3 regions of the Acidovorax sp. GW460-11-11-14-LB4 genome follow, and region 3 is predicted to be linked to each of the others. Evidence: predicted binding sites of a transcription regulator. Region 3 holds the regulator's gene; each other region holds the start of a gene.
The links. Region 3 encodes FNR, which switches genes on or off when oxygen is low (the NO sensors DNR and NnrR bind a similar motif). Its sites were predicted from a motif close to TTGATNNNNATCAA; they were not measured.

Region 1: ubiU (ubiquinone anaerobic biosynthesis protein UbiU) is a predicted target of FNR. The motif match lies at 2,619-2,632, and genes of this name have one in related genera.
Region 2: AC07X4_RS18780 (universal stress protein) is a predicted target of FNR. The motif match lies at 2,516-2,529, and genes of this name have one in related genera.

Annotation. Positions count from the first base shown of each region.
Region 1 covers NZ_JBWKYJ010000032.1:17,027-23,448, forward strand. The annotation lists gene AC07X4_RS13120 (M20/M25/M40 family metallo-hydrolase) at 1-215, opposite strand, end outside; gene AC07X4_RS13125 (LysR family transcriptional regulator) at 374-1,300, shown strand; gene AC07X4_RS13130 (MFS transporter) at 1,286-2,470, opposite strand; gene ubiU (ubiquinone anaerobic biosynthesis protein UbiU) at 2,711-3,763, shown strand; gene AC07X4_RS13140 (U32 family peptidase) at 3,802-4,764, shown strand; gene trhA (PAQR family membrane homeostasis protein TrhA) at 4,787-5,407, shown strand; gene ubiT (ubiquinone anaerobic biosynthesis accessory factor UbiT) at 5,425-5,961, shown strand; gene AC07X4_RS13155 (putative zinc-binding protein) at 5,964-6,377, shown strand; gene AC07X4_RS13160 (UbiX family flavin prenyltransferase) at 6,370-6,422, shown strand, end outside.
Region 2 covers NZ_JBWKYJ010000063.1:4,884-11,305, forward strand. The annotation lists gene AC07X4_RS18765 (hypothetical protein) at 56-496, opposite strand; gene AC07X4_RS18770 (LysR family transcriptional regulator) at 634-1,611, shown strand; gene AC07X4_RS18775 (metallophosphoesterase) at 1,624-2,469, shown strand; gene AC07X4_RS18780 (universal stress protein) at 2,583-3,005, shown strand; gene AC07X4_RS18785 (fasciclin domain-containing protein) at 3,197-3,652, shown strand; gene AC07X4_RS18790 (fasciclin domain-containing protein) at 3,708-4,646, shown strand; gene AC07X4_RS18795 (TetR/AcrR family transcriptional regulator) at 4,748-5,371, opposite strand; gene AC07X4_RS18800 (LysR family transcriptional regulator ArgP) at 5,501-6,412, opposite strand.
Region 3 covers NZ_JBWKYJ010000018.1:41,765-48,186, reverse strand. The annotation lists gene ccoP (cytochrome-c oxidase, cbb3-type subunit III) at 1-55, shown strand, start outside; gene ccoG (cytochrome c oxidase accessory protein CcoG) at 137-1,582, shown strand; gene AC07X4_RS09440 (FixH family protein) at 1,647-1,925, shown strand; gene AC07X4_RS09435 (hypothetical protein) at 1,983-2,276, shown strand; gene fnr (fumarate/nitrate reduction transcriptional regulator Fnr) at 2,387-3,109, opposite strand; gene hemN (oxygen-independent coproporphyrinogen III oxidase) at 3,299-4,681, shown strand; gene AC07X4_RS09420 (sulfite exporter TauE/SafE family protein) at 4,687-5,412, shown strand; gene AC07X4_RS09415 (cyclic di-GMP phosphodiesterase) at 5,634-6,422, shown strand, end outside.

The DNA.
Region 1 (6,422 bases), on a different contig from region 3:
TCGTGGTCGGCCTTCACGGCGTCGAGCAGCTGCAGGATCTGGGGTGCGGCCATCAGCTGGCCGTAGGCCTTGTCCACGGCGGGACGCAGCGTGGTGGGCGTGGGCGCCACGGCGCCGAACTGCGCATGGGCGGCACCGGGCAGCAAGGCGGAGCAGGCGAGGGCCATGGCACCCGCAAGGGCTGTGGCACGGAAGGTATGGAGAGGGAGAGTCATGGTGATCCAGCGAAACACGAACACAAACGGAAGGAGTGACCGGCCTGTCCAGCCATCGTGGATGGAGCCGTGGGCCGGCATGCAGTGCCATGCAATTGTTGGACCGAACCCGGCCCCTGGGCTCTGCTTTAATCTGCCCAGCCGACAGTTTTTCTTACATGCGCAAACACATCCCCAGCACCCGCGCCCTGCTTGTTTTTGATGCCGTGGCGCGCCACCACGGCGTGAGCAAGGCCGCCGAAGAACTCTGCCTCACCCACAGCGCCGTGAGCCAGCAGCTGCGTCTGCTGGAGGGCCAGCTGGGCCTGCAGCTCGTGCAGCGTGGCGCGCGGGGCTCCACCCTCACCGACGTGGGCCGCCGCTACCACGCGCAGATCGTGGGCGACCTGCTGCGGCTGCAGAACCACACGCTCGAAGCCATGGCCCAGCGGCCCGATGGCGCGCGCCTGCTGGTGGGTTGCGTGCCGGTGTTTGCCGAGCGCTGGCTGCTGCCCCGGCTGTCGGCCTTCCTCGCACAGCACAAAGGCTGCAGCCTGCACCTGCAGGTGTACCCCACGCAGATCTACATGGCGGAGATCCCGTTCGACGTGGCCGTGCAGTACGACGACGCGGCCTGGCCCGGCGTGGTGCCCGTGCCCCTGATGCCCGAGGTCTGCGTGGCCGTGTGCGCGCCACAGTCGCGCCACCGGCGCGCCACAGAGCGCGGCGACTTCCGCGCCGTGCCGCTGTTGCAGCTCAGCTCCCGCCTGGGGGCGTGGGACGACTGGCTGGGCCGCGCGGGCATCACGCGCGTGCCGGCCCACACCCTGGGCGGCCACCGCTTTGATCTGTTCTCGATGCTGGTGGAGGCGGTGCGCGCCGATCTGGGTATTGGCCTGGTGCCCCGGTATTTTGTGGAGCGCGAACTGCAATCGGGCGAGTTGGTGCTGGCCCACCCGCACCACGACAGCGGTGCGCGGGGCTACAGCCTCTTTGTGGCGCCGGGGCGCCTGGAAGACCCTGCGGTGGCGGCCTTCGCACAGTGGCTGCGCACCACGGCGCAGGCAGAGGGCGCTGCGGTAGGCCGGTCTTCAGGCGCCGCTTGAAACACGCTGGCGCTGCAGACCCAGCCAGGCCAGCGCCAGCCCCGTCACCACAATCGGCACCAGCGAGCCGGCGTTCAGCAGCGTCCAGCCCTGTGTGGTGACCAGCACGCCCGATGAGAACGCGCTCAGCGCCAGCGTGGCGTACACACAGAAGTTGATGGCCGCCTGGGCGCGGTCTTTTTCCTCGGGGCGGTAGGCCGTCATGGCCAGCGTGGTGGAGCCGGTGAACAGGAAGTTCCAGCCCACGCCCAGGAAGAACAGCGCAATGCCAAAGTGGTGCAGCTCCACGCCCATCAGCGCCACCGCCACACACGCCAGGTTGAGCAACACCCCCGTGCCCATGATGGGCAGCACACCAAACCGCTTGATGAGGTGGCCAGTGACAAAGCCGGGAGCGAACATGCCGATCACATGCCACTCCAGCACCAGTGCCGAGGCATCAAAGGCAAAGCCGCACACCTGCATGGCCAGCGGCGTGGCCGCCATCAGCAGGTTCATCACCCCATAGCCCAGCGCGGCACCCACAATGGCCACGATGAAGGCAGGCTGGCGCATCAGCACTTTGAGCGGGCGCCCCTGCTCGCGCTGCCCCGCCGCATTGAGCACCACGGGCTGCGTCTCAAAGCGAATCGCCGCCATGCACAGCATGGACAACAGCGCCACGCCGATCAGCGCGATGTAGGCGCCCGCAAACGGCACCGGGAACAGCGTGCGCGTGGCGCTGGCCAGGTTGGGGCCCGCCACCGCACCCAGCAGGCCACCGGCCAGCACCAGCGACACGGCCTTTTCGCGGTAGTCCGGCTTGGCCAGTTCGGCGGCCGCAAAGCGGTACAGGCCACCGTTGGCGCTGTAGTAGCCCGCCACCACCGTGGCCGTGCACAGCAGCCAGAAGCTGGCGCTGAACGCGGCCCAGGCACACAGCGCGGCCGACACCACGGCCACGGCCAGCCCGATCTGGAACGACACCTTGCGCCCCCAGCGCGCCTGGCTGTGCGCCACCAGCGGCGTGGACAGCGCACCGCCCACCACATAGCCCATCACCGGCAGTGTGGCCATCCAGCCAAAGGGCGCGAGCTGCAGTCCCACCAGCCCGTTGATGGCGATGAAGACGATGTTGTTGGTCAGGAAAAGGCCTTGGCACAGGGCCAGCAACCACAGGTTCTTGTTCACGGCAGAGGGCGCCTTTTGGCGTCTTTATGAAATGGATGTCCCACGCAGGGCACTGGACGCAAGTCAAGGCCGGTGGGCAGTGTGGAACGCCGGGAAGGCTGGAGCACATCAAAACCCGACTGCTTTGCTCCGGCATTGTGCACTGCCGTTGATGAAGATCAGCGGATGCGCGGAGAGCCCCCCGTATGGTGGCGCCCAGTGCTGTGGCTCCCCACCGGGGCCAGCGTTTGAATGCTTGTGATGGATCCCTTGAAATCGACGGCCACCGCCTTGCCCGGGGCGGCTGGCCCTGCCATGGAACTGGTTTGCCCCGCGGGCAGCCTGCCCGCCCTGAAGGCCGCTGTGGACCACGGCGCCAACTGTGTCTACCTGGGCTTGCGCGACGCCACCAACGCGCGCAACTTTGTGGGCCTTAACTTCGACGAGGCGGCCATCGCCCAGGGCATTAGCCATGCGCATGCGCGCGGCTGCAAGGTCTTCATGGCACTCAACACCTACCCGCAGGCCGCCAACCCGGGGCCGTGGCGCAGCGCCCTGGACGAGGCGGTGGACCTGGGCGTGGACGCGGTCATCCTGGCCGACCCCGGCCTCATGCACTACGCGGTGCAGCACCATCCCCGGCTGCGCCTGCACCTATCGGTGCAGGGCTCGGCTACCAACTACGAGGCCATCAACTTCTACCGCGAGCAGTTCGGCATCGTGCGCGCCGTGCTCCCGCGTGTGCTGTCGATGGAGCAGGTACGCCAGGTCATCGACCGCACGCCGGTCGAGATCGAGGTGTTCGGTTTTGGCAGTCTGTGCGTAATGGTCGAGGGGCGCTGTGCGCTGTCGTCGTACGCGACGGGCGAATCGCCCAACACGCACGGCGTGTGTTCACCGCCGAAGGCCGTGCGCTGGGTGGAGACCCCGCAGGGCCGCGAGTCGCGCCTGAACGGCGTGCTCATCGACCGCTACGCGCCCGGCGAGAACGCGGGCTACCCCACGCTGTGCAAAGGCCGCTTCGACGTGGGGGATGACGAGAACTACTACGCCATCGAAGAGCCCACCAGCCTCAACACGCTGGAGCTGCTGCCCCAGCTGCTCAAGATGGGTGTGCGCGCCATCAAGATCGAAGGCCGGCAGCGCAGCCCCGCCTATGTGGCGCAGGTCACCCAGGTCTGGCGCGAGGCCATGGACCAGTGCCTGGCCCACCCGCACCGCTATGCGCCCAAGACGCGCTGGATGGCCAGCCTGGACCAGGTGGCAGAAGGCCAGCAGCACACGCTGGGTGCCTACCACCGCCCCTGGAAGTAGTGCTTCTCCACAATGACAAAACCCCCGGAGACCGCCCCATGAAACTCTCTCTCGGCCCGCTGCTGTACTACTGGCCCCGCGACACCGTGTTCGCGTTCTACGAGGCCATGGCCGCCACGCCTGTGGATGTGGTGTACCTGGGCGAGACGGTATGCTCGCGCCGCCATGAGCTGCGCCTGACCGACTGGCTGGCGCTGGCGCGCAAGCTGCGGGACGCGGGCAAGGAAGCGGTCTTGTCCAGCCAGGTGCTCATCGAGTCCAGCGCCGACGTGGGGGTGATGCACAAGATCACGGGCAACGGCGAGTTCCTGGTCGAGGCCAATGACATGGGGGCCGTGGGCTGCCTCTCGCGTGCGCCCGCCGGGCCGCAAGCCTTTGTGGCCGGGCCGCACCTGAACCTGTACAACGCGCACTCGCTGCAATGGATGGCGCAATTGGGCGCAACGCGCTGGGTGATGCCGCTGGAGATGTCGCAGGACGCGCTCGCTGCTGTGCTGGCGCAGCGGCCCGCAGGCATCGAGACCGAGGTGTTTGCCTACGGCCGCATGCCCCTGGCCTATTCGGCGCGCTGCTTCACCGCCCGCCACCGCAACCTGCCCAAGGACGACTGCCAGTTCAGCTGCCTGCAACACGCCGACGGTCTGCCGCTGCGCACGCGCGAGGGCGAGGGTTTTCTGGTGCTCAACGGCACACAAACGCAATCGGCGCGCGTCTACAACCTGGCCAACGAACTGGCGGCGATGCAGGCCCAGGGCGTGGACGTGGTGCGACTGAGCCCGCAGGCGCAGCACATGGCGCAGGTGATCGCCGCGTTTGACGAAGCCCGCCGCGCAGTGCTTGCGCAAGAGACGGCTGAAAAGACCCCCGACTTTGTGGAGCGCATGCAGCCCTTCATGCCCGATCTGCCCTGCAATGGCTACTGGTTCGGTCGCCCGGGCCTGGAGCAGGGGCTGCAAGGGGCAGCGCGTGGTGCTGCCACGCGGCCTGCGATGCATCCATAACGCAAAAAAAGCGAATCACCGCATGTACCCCGGAGAACGTTTCAACAGCATCAGCCACCTGGTGGGCGCGCTGCTCGCCACGGCAGGCACGGCCGTGCTCATCACCCTCGCGGCGCGCCTGGGCGACCCGTGGAAGGTGGTCGCGTTCAGCATCTACGGCGCCATGTTGGTGGCGCTGTACGCGGCCTCCACCGCGTACCACAGCGTGCGTCGGCGCACCATCAAGGCCGTGCTGCAAAAGCTGGACCACTGCAGCATCTACCTGCTGATTGTGGGCAGCTACACGCCGTTTGCGCTGGTGTCGCTGCGCGGTGCCTGGGGCTGGTCGCTGCTGGGCGTGGTGTGGGGGCTGGCCCTGCTGGGCATTGCGCAGGAGATCTGGTGGGCGCGGGGTGCACGCGTGCTGTCGCTGGTCATCTACGTGCTCATGGGCTGGCTGGCGCTGGTGGCCGTGGTGCCGCTGTGGCACGCGCTCACGCCAGCCGGGTTTGCCTGGCTGCTGGCGGGCGGGGCCTGCTACACGCTGGGCATCGTTTTCTATGCGCTGGACCACCGCGTGCGCCACGGCCACGGGCTGTGGCACCTGTTTGTGCTGGGCGGCAGCGTCTGCCACTTCTTCACCGTGTTTTTCTACGTGGCCTGAGGGCCCGTCTTCAACCTATGGCTGCTTTCCCTTCTTCACCCACCCCTGCCGCGAACCCACGGCTGGTGCCGCCGCCCGTGGGGGCCTTGCTGGCGCGCCTGCCCGCCTACCCCGGCTCGATGCTGCTGGTGACGGCGCTCAACCTGGCGCTCGCGCGGCACCTGCCTGTGGACGTGGGCCAGGTGCTGCTGCACAAGAAGATGCGGGTGCAGGTGCGCGATGCGCGCGTGGCGTTCGACTTTGCCTGGACGGGCCAGCGCTTCGCCCCCCATGCACCGCTGGTGCCGCCGCAGGTGGCCGATGTCACGCTGAACGCTACGGCCCATGATTTTTTGCTGCTGGCCCAGCGCCAGCAAGACCCGGACACGCTGTTCTTCAGCCGCCGCCTGTCGATGGAGGGCGACACCGAGCTGGGCCTGGTGGTGAAGAACGCGCTCGATGCGATCGAGCTGCCCGTGCTGGACCCGCGCCAGTGGGTCCACAGGCTGGCGCCGCGCCAGGTGCTGGGCCACCTGCGCCGCCGCCTGGACCCCACACCACGCAACGGAGGGTGAGCATGACCACCGACACCCATCCCCAGAACCATCCCTTGGTCTATTCCTGCTCCGGCTGCTCCAGCGCCGCGCAGCTGGCCAACCACGTGGCGCTGCAGCTCGACCGGCGCGGCGTGGCCGAGATGTCGTGCATCGCGGGGGTGGGCGGCGACGTGCCGCACCTGATGAAGACCGTGCGCTCGGGTCGGCCCATCATCGCGCTCGACGGCTGTCCGCTGGTCTGCGTGAAAAGCACGCTGGCGCGCCACGGCATCGCGGCCGACCGGCACTACCAGCTGCAGCAATACGGCGTGAAAAAGCGCACGCACGAAGACTTTGACCCCGTGCAGGCCGCGCTGGTGCTGGAGCAGGTGGAGGCCGATCAGCAGGCGCAGCCCTTGGTTCGTTCTGCCGCCGTGGAGCCCTCGCATGGCTGATGCTGCCCACACCCGTCGCATCATCGTCGCGATCTCGGGCGCCAG
Region 2 (6,422 bases), on a different contig from region 3:
CGTTGGCCACGGCTTTGAATGGGAGTCTCTGCGCAGCGTGCGCCGCGCAAAAGCTTCAGTAGTACTTGCGGATGCTGTTCACCGTGGGGATGCCCATGGCATGGTTCAGTTCAGCCATGATCCGTGGGTCCTTCAGGGCGACTTGCCAGGTGCGCTGATCTTCAGCAGCGCGGCGACGGCTTTCAGCCCATGCCAGCGCAGTGCCGCGCAGCGCAACACCGGCGCGGCGGGCGGGGCTGGTCAGGAGCGCCAGGGCCGCAAAGGCCACGAGCCACAGCACCATCCAGGCAGCCAGCAGGTGGCCTTCGGTCCAGGTGTCGATGACTTGGTTGGCCACCACCAGCAGCGCGGAGACCACGGCGGCCAACAGCAGGGAGGCTGCGCCACGCGCGCCGTCAAAATGGGCGGCAGCGCTCTTCAGAGCGGCGGCTGCGTTTTCGGCGCGGACAACGCCGGGGTGTTCGGTGGGGTACTCAACGTGTGCAAAGGCGGTCATTTCGGTTTCCCTTTTCTAACGCTTGTGGCGAGATTGCCGGGCGATGGGGTGATATTAGGGTTTACCCTTTACATGTTCAAGTTTATATTTTGAATCATTGATATTCATATCAGTGATGAATATGCTCTCGGGTGACCATGACTCCTTTGAACTTCCGCTCCCTGGACCTGAACCTGCTGCGCGTCTTTGACGAGGTGATGGCCGAGCGCAGCCTCACCCGAGCTGCGCACAAGCTGTCTATCACCCAGCCGGCCGTCAGCAATGCCATGCGGCGCCTGCGCGATGTGGTGGGCGATGAACTGGTGGTGCGCAGCGGCCAGGGGGTGGAGCCCACGCCACGTGCGCTGGCCCTGTGGCCCCCCGTACGCGAGGCGCTGGCCCATTTGCAGGAGTCCCTGGCGCCGGGGCACTTTGACCCGGCAACGGCGGAGTCCACCTTTGTGCTGGCGATGGCCGATGCCACGGCGGCGACGCTGGTGCCGGCCCTGGTGGAGATCATCGAGCGCGAAGCCCCCGGCATCTCCATCCGCGTGCTGCCGCTGACCACGCGCGACCCCCGGCGTCTGCTCGAAGAAGAGGCGGCCGACATGGCTGTGGGTTACTTTCCAGCGGCACTGGCCGACCTCACCGCGCGGGCGCAATCAGGCGGCGTGGTGGCCTTTGAAAGCCGCCGGCTGTACGACGGCGAATACGTGTGCGTGATGCGCCAGGGCCACCCTCTGGCCGACGCGCCGCTGACGCTGGACACCTACTGCGCAGCGCGGCACATGCTGGTGAGTTTTTCGGGCCGGCCCTTTGGTTTCATCGACGAAGCCCTGGCGTCGCTGGGCCGCGAGCGCAAGGTGGTGATCACGGTCAACCAATTCTTCACGGCCGGTCGGGTGGTGTCGGGCTCGGACCTGCTGACCGTGCTGCCGCGCCACTTTGTGCCAGTGACCGGCATCGCCGACGCTTTGGTGCAACGGGCTTTGCCCCTGGACGTGCCCGCCGTGCACGTGGATGCCCTGTGGCGCCGGCGCGGCCCCCAGCAGGCTGCAATGACCTGGCTGCTTCAGGCGCTTGCACGGTCAGCACGGCGCACCTTTCCGGAGCAGGGCCTGCACGGCACGCCTTAGACTGCACGGCTGATGAATATCCAGCTTTTGTCCGACCTCCATCTGGAGGCACACCCCCACTTTGTGCCCGAGCCCGCCCCTGGCGCCGATGTGCTGGTGCTGGCGGGGGACGTGGGCTCCTACCAGCAGGGCTCTCAACTGGACGACGACGACTTCGGCCTGGCCCGGTTTTCGCCGTTGTCCCAATATGCAGGCTGGCCGACCCCCGTGCTGTTTGTGCCCGGCAACCATGAGTACGACGCCCAGGACTTCGATGCCGCGCACCTGCGGCTGCGCCGGACCTGTGACCGCTTGGGCATTGCGTGGCTCGAACGTGAAACCCTGGTGCTGCAAGGCGTGCGCTTTGTCGGCACGACGCTCTGGAGCGATTTCGACGCGCTGGCCGACCACGAAGGCACCACCGACCTCACGCGCCGGCTCAAGCTGCGCGACAAGGCTTTTCGCGCGGCCAACTTCTACCTGCGCAAGACCGGTGGCACGCGCCACGCGGAGCCGTTTCTGGCCGAACCCATGCGCGATCAGGCGTTGGTCTGCCAGCAGTGGCTGCGCGATGCGCTGCAGCAGCCATTTGACGGTGCCACCGTGGTTGTCACCCACTTTGCGCCCAGCCTGCGCAGCGCCGACCCCCGCTACGGCCTGGTGCCTGGCACGGCGGGGTTTTGCAACGCGCTGGACGACCTGCTGATGTACACCCCGCTGTGGCTGCACGGCCACCTGCATGCGCCCAGCGACTACACCGCCCAGGGCACGCACAGCGATGGCTCCGCCTGGCAGTGCCGGGTGGTGGCCAACCCGCTGGGTTATGCGCGCAAGGGCGAGCAGATAGCGTTTCAGCCGCGCTGCATGGTCACCGTATGATCGGTGCGCGGTTCGTACGAATCCGCCACGCGCCGAACAGAACAACATGACCCAGGTCAAGACAACAGGCACCCGCGCAGAGTAGTCTGCTTCATCCTTTTTCGGAGAACACCATGAACATCCTGCTTGCTGTCGATGGCAGCGCCTACACCAAGAAAATGCTGGCCTACCTGGCCACCCACGAAGAACTGCTGGGCGGCACCCACACCTACACCGTGCTGACGGTGCAGGCCCCGCTGCCTCCCCGTGCACGCGCCGCGCTGGGCAAGGAAGTGGTCGACAACTACCACGCTGAAGAAGCCGAAAAAATCCTCGCCCCGGTGTGCAAGTTCCTGGGCCGCCACGGGGTGGATGCCAAGCGCAGCGTCAAGGTCGGCGCGGTGGGCGAGACCATTGCCAAGGTGGCAGACACCGGCAAGTTCGACCTGCTGGTCATGGGCTCGCACGGCCATGGCGCCATCGCCACGCTGGTGATGGGCTCGGTGACCACCCAGGTGCTGGCCCACAGCAAGGTGCCGCTGCTGATCGTTCGCTGAACGCACAGGTCCACAGCGCACAACGGCGCAACGCCCACCCCAAAGCCCTGCCTTGCAGGGCTTTTTTTCATCTCGTTACGACTAAAGGGTTACTGAATAACCAATCAGTTTACTTTCGTACCAAATGGTTATACATTCGCGCCACGCCCATCTTGGCGTGTCATTTCCATCGAAACCGAGAGGAACGACCCATGAAGAAGACCCTGATTGCACTCGCTTTGACCGCTGGCGCCACCTTCAGCGCCATGGCGCAAGACATCGTCGATACCGCCGTGAAGGCGGGCAACTTCAAGACCCTGGTAGCCGCCGTGCAGGCCGCCGGTCTGGTGGACACCCTCAAGGGCCCCGGCCCGTTCACAGTGTTTGCCCCCACCGACGAAGCGTTCGCCAAGATCCCCAAGGCCACGCTGGACGGCCTGCTGGCTGACAAGGCCGCACTGACCAAGGTGCTGACTTACCACGTGGTGCCCGGCAAGGTCATGGCCAAGGATGTGAAGGCGGGCAAGGTCAAGACCGTGCAAGGCCAGGAACTCACCGTCACCACCAACATGGGCGTGATGGTCGACCAGTCCAAGGTCATCGCCGCCGACGTGGCCGCCAGCAACGGCGTGATCCATGCGATCGACACGGTGCTGATGCCCAAGTAAGCCACTGGCACCACCGCTCTTTTCACCCACCATCCATTCACGAGGAGAAGCCGCCATGAACACCGTATTCAATCGCCGCACCGTCCTAATGGCCGCCGCGCTGGGCGCCAGCACCACCCTGTTGCAGGCCTGCGGGGGCAGCGACGACGAACCCCAGCGCAACATCGTCGAGCTGGCGCAAAACACCCCCGAGCTGAGCATCCTGGTCGAAGCCGTGGTCGCAGCAGGCCTGGCGCCCACGCTGAGCACAGGCACGCTCACCGTGTTCGCGCCCACCAACGCGGCGTTTGCGGCGTTGCTGACCGAACTGGGCGTGACCAAGGAAGCGCTGCTGGCCAACAAGCCCCTGCTGACCGCCGTGCTGACCTACCACGTGCTGGGCAGCAAGGTGATGCGGGCTGATGTGCCTCTGGGCAAGGCGATCACGCCGGTGTCGGGCGGCTTCTTCAAGATCGAGTCGAACAACGGCCTGAAGATCACCGACGGCCGCAACCGCGTGAGCACCATCACCAGCACCGACATCCAGGCCAGCAACGGCGTGGTGCATCTGGTGGACAAGGTGCTGCTGCCCGCCGACAAGGACATCGTGGCCACGGCCTCGGCCCTGCCGGACTTCAGCATCCTCGTCGAGGCCGTAGTGGCCGCGGGCCTGGTGAGCACACTGCAAGGCGCTGGCCCTTTCACTGTGTTTGCCCCCACCAACGCAGCGTTTGCGGCGCTGCTGACCGAGCTGGGCGTGACCAAGGACGCGTTGCTGGCCAACAAGACCCTGCTGACCCAGGTGCTGACCTACCACGTGGTGCCCGCGCGCGTGCTCAAGGCCGAAGTGCCCGTCAATACCGCCATCACCACCGTGCAGGGCCAGACCTTCACCATCAACGCCAGCTTGGTGATCACCGACCAGAACATGCGCACCAGCAGCATTGTGGCCACCGACGTATTCACCAGCAACGGCGTGATCCACGTAGTGGACAAGGTGATCCTGCCGAAGTGACAGGGCCCCAGGTGCTGCGCGGCCCCACCGGCGCAGCACCCACACAGCAAAAAGCCCGGCATGCCGGGCTTTTTGCTGTGTGGCCTATGAAGCCGCCCGGCTCAACGCGCCGCCAGGCCGTCAAAACAGGTGCGCACCACCAAGTCCACGATTTCGGCGTCCGAATACTGGCCGCCTTCCTTGAGGAAGCTCACCACCGGGTCGCACGCACGCGCGTACAGGGTGTACAGCACGACCAGCGGCGGCAGCGTGGGGCTGATCACCCCTTGGGCCTGGGCCTGGGTGATCCATTCGCCGATCTGGTCGCTCACGGCCACCAGTCCGTTCAGGTAGTCCTTGTTGGCCATGAGCACCGCACGCAGCGTGGAGTTGCGGCTGGGCAGCAGGGGCATCTCGTTGGTCAGCAGGCGCTCCAACGACCAGCGCACCAACGCATGCAGCTTTTCCAGCGGGGGCATGTCGGCCGGCAACCCTGCCAGATAAGCCTGTACGCGCCCCAGGATCTGCACCATGGCGGCACTGCACAGCTCTTCCTTGCTGCAGAAATGCTTGTACAGGCTGGCCTTGGCGATACCGACGGCGTTGGCCACGTCGTCCATGGTCATGGCGTCGAAGGCTTTTTCGCCCAGCAGGCGGCAGGCGGACTGGAGGATGGCATCCTCGCGGGCCTGATGCATCTGCTCCTTGAAAGAGACTTTGGGTTGCGGCGTTTGCATGGCGTCCATTTTATACATTGCAGTAAAAAAATAAATGACTAAGTTGCAATGCAACTACGTCGTTCACGTTTTTGACAGCACAAACCGTGCCGCGCGCCCCGCCGCAGGGGCGCAGCCAGACGGCCTTTGAACAGGTTCTTAGGACACCAGCGCCTGGGCCGCAGCGCTCGTCAGTGCCGACGACAACGCATCCAGCAACTCGGACTCTAGGTTCCAGCAATGCCAGTACAGCTGGATCGGCAGCGACCGGCCAGGGGCCAGGTCCACCATGCTGCCGTCGGCCAGCGCCTGCCGCGCCATCAGCTCGGGCATCACCCCCACGGCCCAGCCAGCGGCCACCGCACGCATCTGCGCCTCAGAGCCCGGCACAAACAGGTGGTTGAGCGCCACGCGCTTGAGCCCGAACGCACGGGCCACAAACTCGGCCGCCATGTCGTCCTTGCGGTTGAACGACAGAAACGACACGTCGCGGAAGTTGTGGGGCGTCAGCCCCTGCGGCAGGTACTGCTGCGCGTAACTGGCCGACGCCACCGCCACATAGGGCATGGCCCCGAGCGGCACCATCTTGCAACCACGCAGCGCCTGCTTGAGCGTGGTCACACAGCCCAGCACCTGGCCCGAGCGCAGCCATTCCTGCGTGAAATCCTGGTCGTCCACGATGATTTCGAGCGGCAGGCGCTGGCGCACCAGATCGTGCAGCGCACCCATGGCCCAGGTGGCGATGCTGTCGGCGTTGATGGCGATCGAGATGCGCTCGTCTTCGCGCGAGCCCCCCGGCGCGCTGGGCGCCAGCTCCTGCAGGTCGCGCTCCAGGTCGGCGCGCAACAGGCGCATCTGCTTGGTGTGCTTGAGCAGCAGCTGCCCAGCCGACGTGGGCCGCAGCGGGCGGCTGCGCACGATGAGCACCGAGCCCACCTGCGCCTCCAGCGCGCGCAGGCGCTGCGAGACGGCCGACTGCGTGACGTTCAGGCGCTGCGCGGCGCGCTCGAAGCCGCCCTCTTCAACGATGGCGGCAAGGCATTCCAGGGCGGCGGGATCGTAGGTGCTCATGGTCTCGGGC
Region 3 (6,422 bases):
CGTACTCTCTGCCTATGTGTGGGGCCTGTCGAACAAGCAGGTGGCTGCACGTTGATATGTCCGCCGGGCGGTGCTTGAGGCACTGCCCGGGTTTTCTTTTCAGAGTAAGCCTGTCCTCCGTTCATAAAGCGACACCATGAGCACACCCAGCGAGCCTGCTCGCAAGGTCATCCCGATTACGCCAGTCGCCGCCGATGCGTCCTCTGCGGGCGAGATCATCTCGCTGTACGAAGCGCAAAAGAAGATCTACCCGCGCTCGATCAGCGGATTGTTTGCGCGCTGGCGTTGGGGCATGGTGCTTTTGACGCAGCTGGTGTTTTACGGGCTGCCGTGGTTTGAATGGGGCCAGCGCCAGATGGTGCTGTTTGATTTGGGGGCTCGCAGGTTCTACATCTTTGGCTTGGTGCTATATCCGCAGGATTTCATCTATCTCACCGGCCTTCTGATCATTTCGGCGCTGTCGCTGTTCCTCTTCACCGCCGTGGCAGGGCGCCTTTGGTGTGGCTTTGCCTGTCCGCAGACGGTGTACACCGAAATGTTCATGTGGATCGAGCACAAGATCGAAGGCGATCGCAGTGCCCGCCTCCGTCTGGACAACGGTCCCTGGACGTTCGAGAAGATCCGCAAAAAGTTTCTCAAGCAGGTGGTGTGGATCGCCGTGGCCCTGTGGACTGGGTTCACTTTCGTAGGGTACTTCGTGCCCATCCGCGAACTGGGCAGCGAGCTGCTGGCGTTTGAAGGCGGCTGGCAGATTTTCTGGGTGCTGTTCTACGGTTTTGCCACCTACGGCAACGCAGGCTTCATGCGCGAGCAGGTCTGTAAGTACATGTGCCCCTATGCGCGCTTTCAGAGCGCAATGTTTGATAAAGACACGCTCATCGTCACCTACGACCCTGAGCGTGGCGAGCAGCGCGGCCCGCGCAAGAAGAACATTGACTACAAGGCCCAGGGGCTTGGCGACTGCATTGACTGCTCGCTGTGTGTGCAGGTCTGTCCGGTGGGCATCGATATCCGGAAGGGCTTGCAATATGAGTGCATTGGTTGCGGGTTGTGTGTGGACGCCTGCAATACGGTGATGGACAAGATGCAGTACCCGCGTGGCCTGATCCGCTATTCCACCCAGAACGGCGTGGCCAAGCGCTGGACGCAGTCCCAGATGCTGCGTCGCGTGTTGCGTCCGCGTGTGCTGATCTACACCGCCGTACTGGTAGCACTGTGCGTTGCCATGCTGGCCAGCCTGGTGGTGCGCACGCCGCTGAAGGTGGATGTCGTGCGTGACCGGGCCGCGCTCTCGCGCATTGTGGCGGGGGGCAAACTGGAGAATATTTACCGGCTGCAGATCATGAATGCCACGGAGGGCGAACAGCGCTACCGCATCAGCGCGCGTGGACTGGAGGGGCTGGAGGTGGCCTCCGAGGCCGAAGTGGATATTGGCGCAGCAGAGTCGCGCTGGGTGGCCGTGCGTTTGCAGATTCCGTACGGTTCTGCCACTTCGGGCTCGCATGCGGTTCAGTTTGACGTGCAGGCCGTAGGGGCAGCTGCCCATGTGACGGAAAAATCCGTGTTTCTTGTGCCGCGTTGAGCGGCATCCCGGTGGGGCCTTTCAGGGCCGCACTTTGACCGATATTGTTGAGGAGTAGAGCACCATGTCTTCAAACCCTGCCATCGCGACACCGGCAATTCCCGTGCCCTGGTGGAAGTTCGGCCATGTGTGGCTGGTGATTGCCGGGCCTGCCATCGTGATCGTGGCTGGCTTTGTGACGCTGTGGCTGGCGATTTCTCGGCCTGACCCGGTGGTAGCCGAGGATTACTACCGCCAGGGCATTGAGATCAATAAGACCTTGGTGGCGCCGGAGAAAAGCCTGGCACCGGCCCTCAAGGCCCGCAACCATGCGGCCACCCCTGTGCAAGACCAACCACGCTGACAACCCTCCGGTCGCTGCCCCCAGCGACCCCAGGCAGCACCAGGAGACAGAACCGATATGTGGACGCAACGCCTGATGTGGATTGCATGGCCCGCCTTCTTGATGGCGGGCGTGCTGGAGATGCTGGTTTTTGCCATGGTGGACCCCCAGGACCTGCACTGGTTCGGCCAGCCCCTGGCGCTGTCACGGCAAGGGGTGTACACCCTCGCATTTTTTGTGTTTTGGGCCATCACCATGGCCACGAGCGCATTGACGACACTGCTGTCCATGTCTCCGTTCGAGGTCAACCGGTGCCCGGTGCCCGATGGGGAGCGCCCCGACGATTGCCGCAAGACATCGTCCTGCCCCTGAACCCTTTTCGCCTGCTTGTCTGGGCATGCAATGCATGCCGTTTCGCAAGAGATGGTTGTACTTGGTGCGGAACCGGCCCTCCGCGTGGAAGTGGCTCGGTGTCAGTGTCGTCAGTGGCAGGTCTGCTGGCTGTTCACGATGCGTCGCAGGGCATCGGTGTCGAGGATGCGCACATGGCGCTGTTTGACTTCCACGATCCCTTCTTCCACAAACTTGGAGAAGGTCCGGCTGACCGTTTCGAGTTTGAGGCCGAGGTAGCTGCCGATTTCTTCGCGCGTCATGCGCAACACCAGTTCCGACTGCGAGAAGCCCCGTGCATGCAGGCGCTGCACCAGGTTCAGCAAAAAGGCGGCCAGGCGTTCTTCGGCACGCATGCTGCCCAGCAGCAACATCACGCCGTGCTCGCGCACGATCTCGCGACTCATGATCTTGTGCACGTGGTGCTGCAGGGCTGTGACTTCGCGTGACAGCTCTTCAATGCGGTCGAAGGGCATGACACACACTTCGGCGTCTTCAAGTGCCACCGCATCACAGGTATGGTGGTCATTGACGATACCGTCAAGCCCGATGATCTCGCCCGCCATCTGAAAGCCCGTGACCTGGTCGCGACCGTCTTCTGTGGCCACGCAGGTCTTGAAGAACCCGGTGCGGATGGCATACAGGGACGTGAAGGACTCGCCATTGCGAAACAGCGTCCCTCCGCGTTTGACTTTGCGACGGACGGCAACCACCTCGTCAATGCGCTGGAGCTGCTCTTCGTTCAAGCCCACGGGCATGCACAGCTCGCGGAGGTTGCAGTTGGAGCAGGCGACTTTGATGGTGAGCGGGTTCATAGGCACATGGACTTGGGTTGTTGGTCGAGCATATCGTGCATGCCGTACACGAACCTGAATACAGGGCGCGGGCGAGCGGCTGACCTTCATCAAATTGTCGCCGTATCGCTTGTTGGTTCACTTGATGCAGGTCAAGGACATGTCCCGGAGCCTACGGCACAGTCAAGGTGTACGCAAGGAAATTTCCCCATGACTGCTGTTTCGCCAGATCTTCTGCGCCGCTTTGACGTGCCAGGGCCCCGTTATACGTCCTATCCAACGGCCGACCGATTTGTGGAGGCCTTCGGTCAGGAAGATTATGTGCTGGCGCTGCAACAGCGCCGTTCGGGCACGCTGGCCAAGGCCATGCCGCTGTCCCTGTACGTGCACATCCCGTTTTGCGAATCCCTGTGCTACTACTGCGCCTGCAACAAGATCATCACCAAACACCATGACCGCGCCGAGGTCTACTTGCGCTATCTGAGCCGCGAGATCGACCTGCACACCGCGCACTGTGGCGTAGGACAGGTGGTGAGCCAATTGCACCTGGGCGGTGGCACGCCCACCTTCCTCTCCGATGCGGGCTTGCGGGAGCTGATGGCCATGCTCAAGCGCAGCTTCACGCTGGCGCCCGGGGGCGAATACTCGATCGAAGTGGATCCGCGCACGGTCAACTCCGAGCGTCTGGCGCTCCTGGCTGAATTGGGCTTTAACCGCCTGAGTTTTGGCGTGCAGGACTTTGATGCCGAAGTGCAAAAGGCCGTGCACCGCATTCAGCCTGCAGAGCAGGTTTTTGCACTGGTGGAGTCCGCCCGCTCGCTGGGATTTGATTCGGTGAACGTGGACCTGATCTACGGCCTGCCGCGCCAGACGCCAGAGTCTTTTGACCGCACGCTGGCGCAGGTGGCGCAGCTGCGGCCTGACCGCATTGCGTTGTATGCCTATGCACACTTGCCGGAGCGTTTCAAGCCACAGCGTCGCATCATCTCCGCCGAATTGCCCACAGGCGCGAGCAAGCTGTCCATGCTCTCGCGCTCACTCGATGCGTTCATGGACGCTGGGTATGTCTATGTGGGCATGGACCACTTTGCTCTGCCTACCGACGCACTGGCTGTGGCCAAGCGCCAGGGACGCTTGCACCGCAACTTCCAGGGCTACAGCACGCAGCCAGACTGCGACCTGATTGGGCTGGGCGTATCGGCCATCGGCCGGGTAGGGGCGACTTACAGCCAGAACTCGAAGACGCTGGACGAGTACTACGACTTCCTGGACCAGGGGCGGCTACCTGTGGTCCGCGGGCTCGCCCTGACCCGCGACGACCTGGTGCGCCGCGCGGCCATCATGGCCCTGATGTGCCAGGGCGAGCTGCTGTTCGAGCCGATGGAGCAGGCGTGGTTGATCGATTTCCGCCAGTACTTCGCAGCAGAGTTGGCGCAGCTGGAGGGTATGCAGGAGCAGGGGTTGGTACGGGTGGGGCCGGAGGGCATTGAAGTGACCGCCACCGGGTGGTTCTTCGTGCGCGGTATCGCCATGGTTTTTGACCGTTATCTGCAGGCGGACCGCAACCGCGCCCGGTTTTCGCGCATCATCTGACACCTATGCTTGCCACTGTTGGCTGGACTGCTTTGCTCATGGGACTCGCTGGCGGGTCCCATTGCTTGGCCATGTGTTCCGCGCCGTGCGGAGCATTGGTGCGGCAGGGCGGCGCACCACAGGCGGACGGTGGTGCGGAGCAGGAGGTGCGCTGGGCGCCGCGTGGTGGTGCGCTGCAGCGCACCATGGCCTTTCACGCAGGGCGCCTGGTGGGGTATGCCAGCGCAGGTGCACTGGCGGCCTTGGCCATGGACAGTCTGGCATGGCTGACCCAGCAAACCAGCGCGCTGCGCCCCGCCTGGACACTCATGCATGTGGCGGTGATGGCCTGGGGGCTCATGATGATGGTGCAGTCGCGGCAGCCTGCCTGGGTGGAGCAGGCGGGCCGCTCCGTGTGGGCGCGTGTTCGTCCGCTGGTCGGGGCACCGGGCGGAGTGATGGCGGCCGGGGTCCTGTGGGCCCTGATGCCTTGTGGACTGCTCTATTCGGCCCTGTTGGTCGCGGCGCTCAGCGGGGGGGCGCTGGAGGGTGCCCTGACCATGGCTCTGTTTGCAGTGGGCAGCGGGGTGTGGCTGGTGGGCGGCCCCTGGGCTTGGAGCAGCCTTCGCAACCGCCTGAATCTCGCGCGGGCGCAGTGGGGCACGAGGGCCGCAGGCGCCATGCTGTGCGCGGTAGCTGCCTGGGCGCTGTGGATGGATCTCATTTACAAGCCGTCGCTCTGGTGCCGCTGAGCGCGCGGCGTTGATCCGTCCACATCACCCCAGTCGCCCCGCGGCAGGAAGGTGGGCGATGCCTTTGTCGCGGGGACCGGGGTGGTCCAGCCAGGCCCGCTTTCAGTCAAGTGTTGCCGGATCGCTGCGCGGCCTGTCGGTTCTTCGCCACGTCACTGGAACTGGTGATAATCTGCGTAACTATTGGTGGCATTGATGTCGCCATGTATCGTGCGCCTGACGTGAACTCATCCATCCTCATCGACATCAGCCAACTGCGTGTCGGCATGTACATCCAGCTCGACGTGGGCTGGATGCATCATCCGTTCCCGACCAGCAGTTTCCGGGTGGCGTCGTCGGAGCAGATCACCACCTTGCGGGAGCTGGGACTGACCGAGGTGCGTTACGTCCCCAAGAAGAGCGATCCTGAACTCCAGGAGCTGGTGCCGGCCGCCTGGAGCGTGCCTGAAATGACAGTGCCGCCGCCCAACGGCCTGGATGCGCCCGGGCCTGGCACGACCACTGTCGTGGACCCCGAGGCACAGCGTCGCCGTGAGCTGCTGGAAGCGCAAAACCGGGCCTTGGCCGCCTGCAACCAGCGTTTCTCGGAAGCCACGCGGCAGTACCAGTCCATGGAGCGCACGGTGTCAGAGCACCCGGACCAGGCCAGGGCCAAGGGGGAGGCGCTGGTCTCTGGATGCGTGACCGAACTGCTGGAAAACGGCGACTCCGTCATCCGGCTGCTGTCCGAGGGCGTGGGCGAGCGCAACGGATTGCATCCCATCAATGTGATGGTGATTTCGCTGCTGCTGGGTCGGTCCCTGGGCATGAAAAGCGAGGAGCTGCACGATCTGGGTGTGGCAGCATTGATCCACGACATTGGCAAGCTCAAGCTTCCGCCCAATCTGCGCCAGCCCACCCCGTCCATGATCCCCATGGAGCGCACGCGCTACGAGACCCACGTGGCGGAATCCGTTGCCTTGGCCAAACGCATGGGGTTTGCCGATGCGGTGCTGACTGCAGTGGCCCGG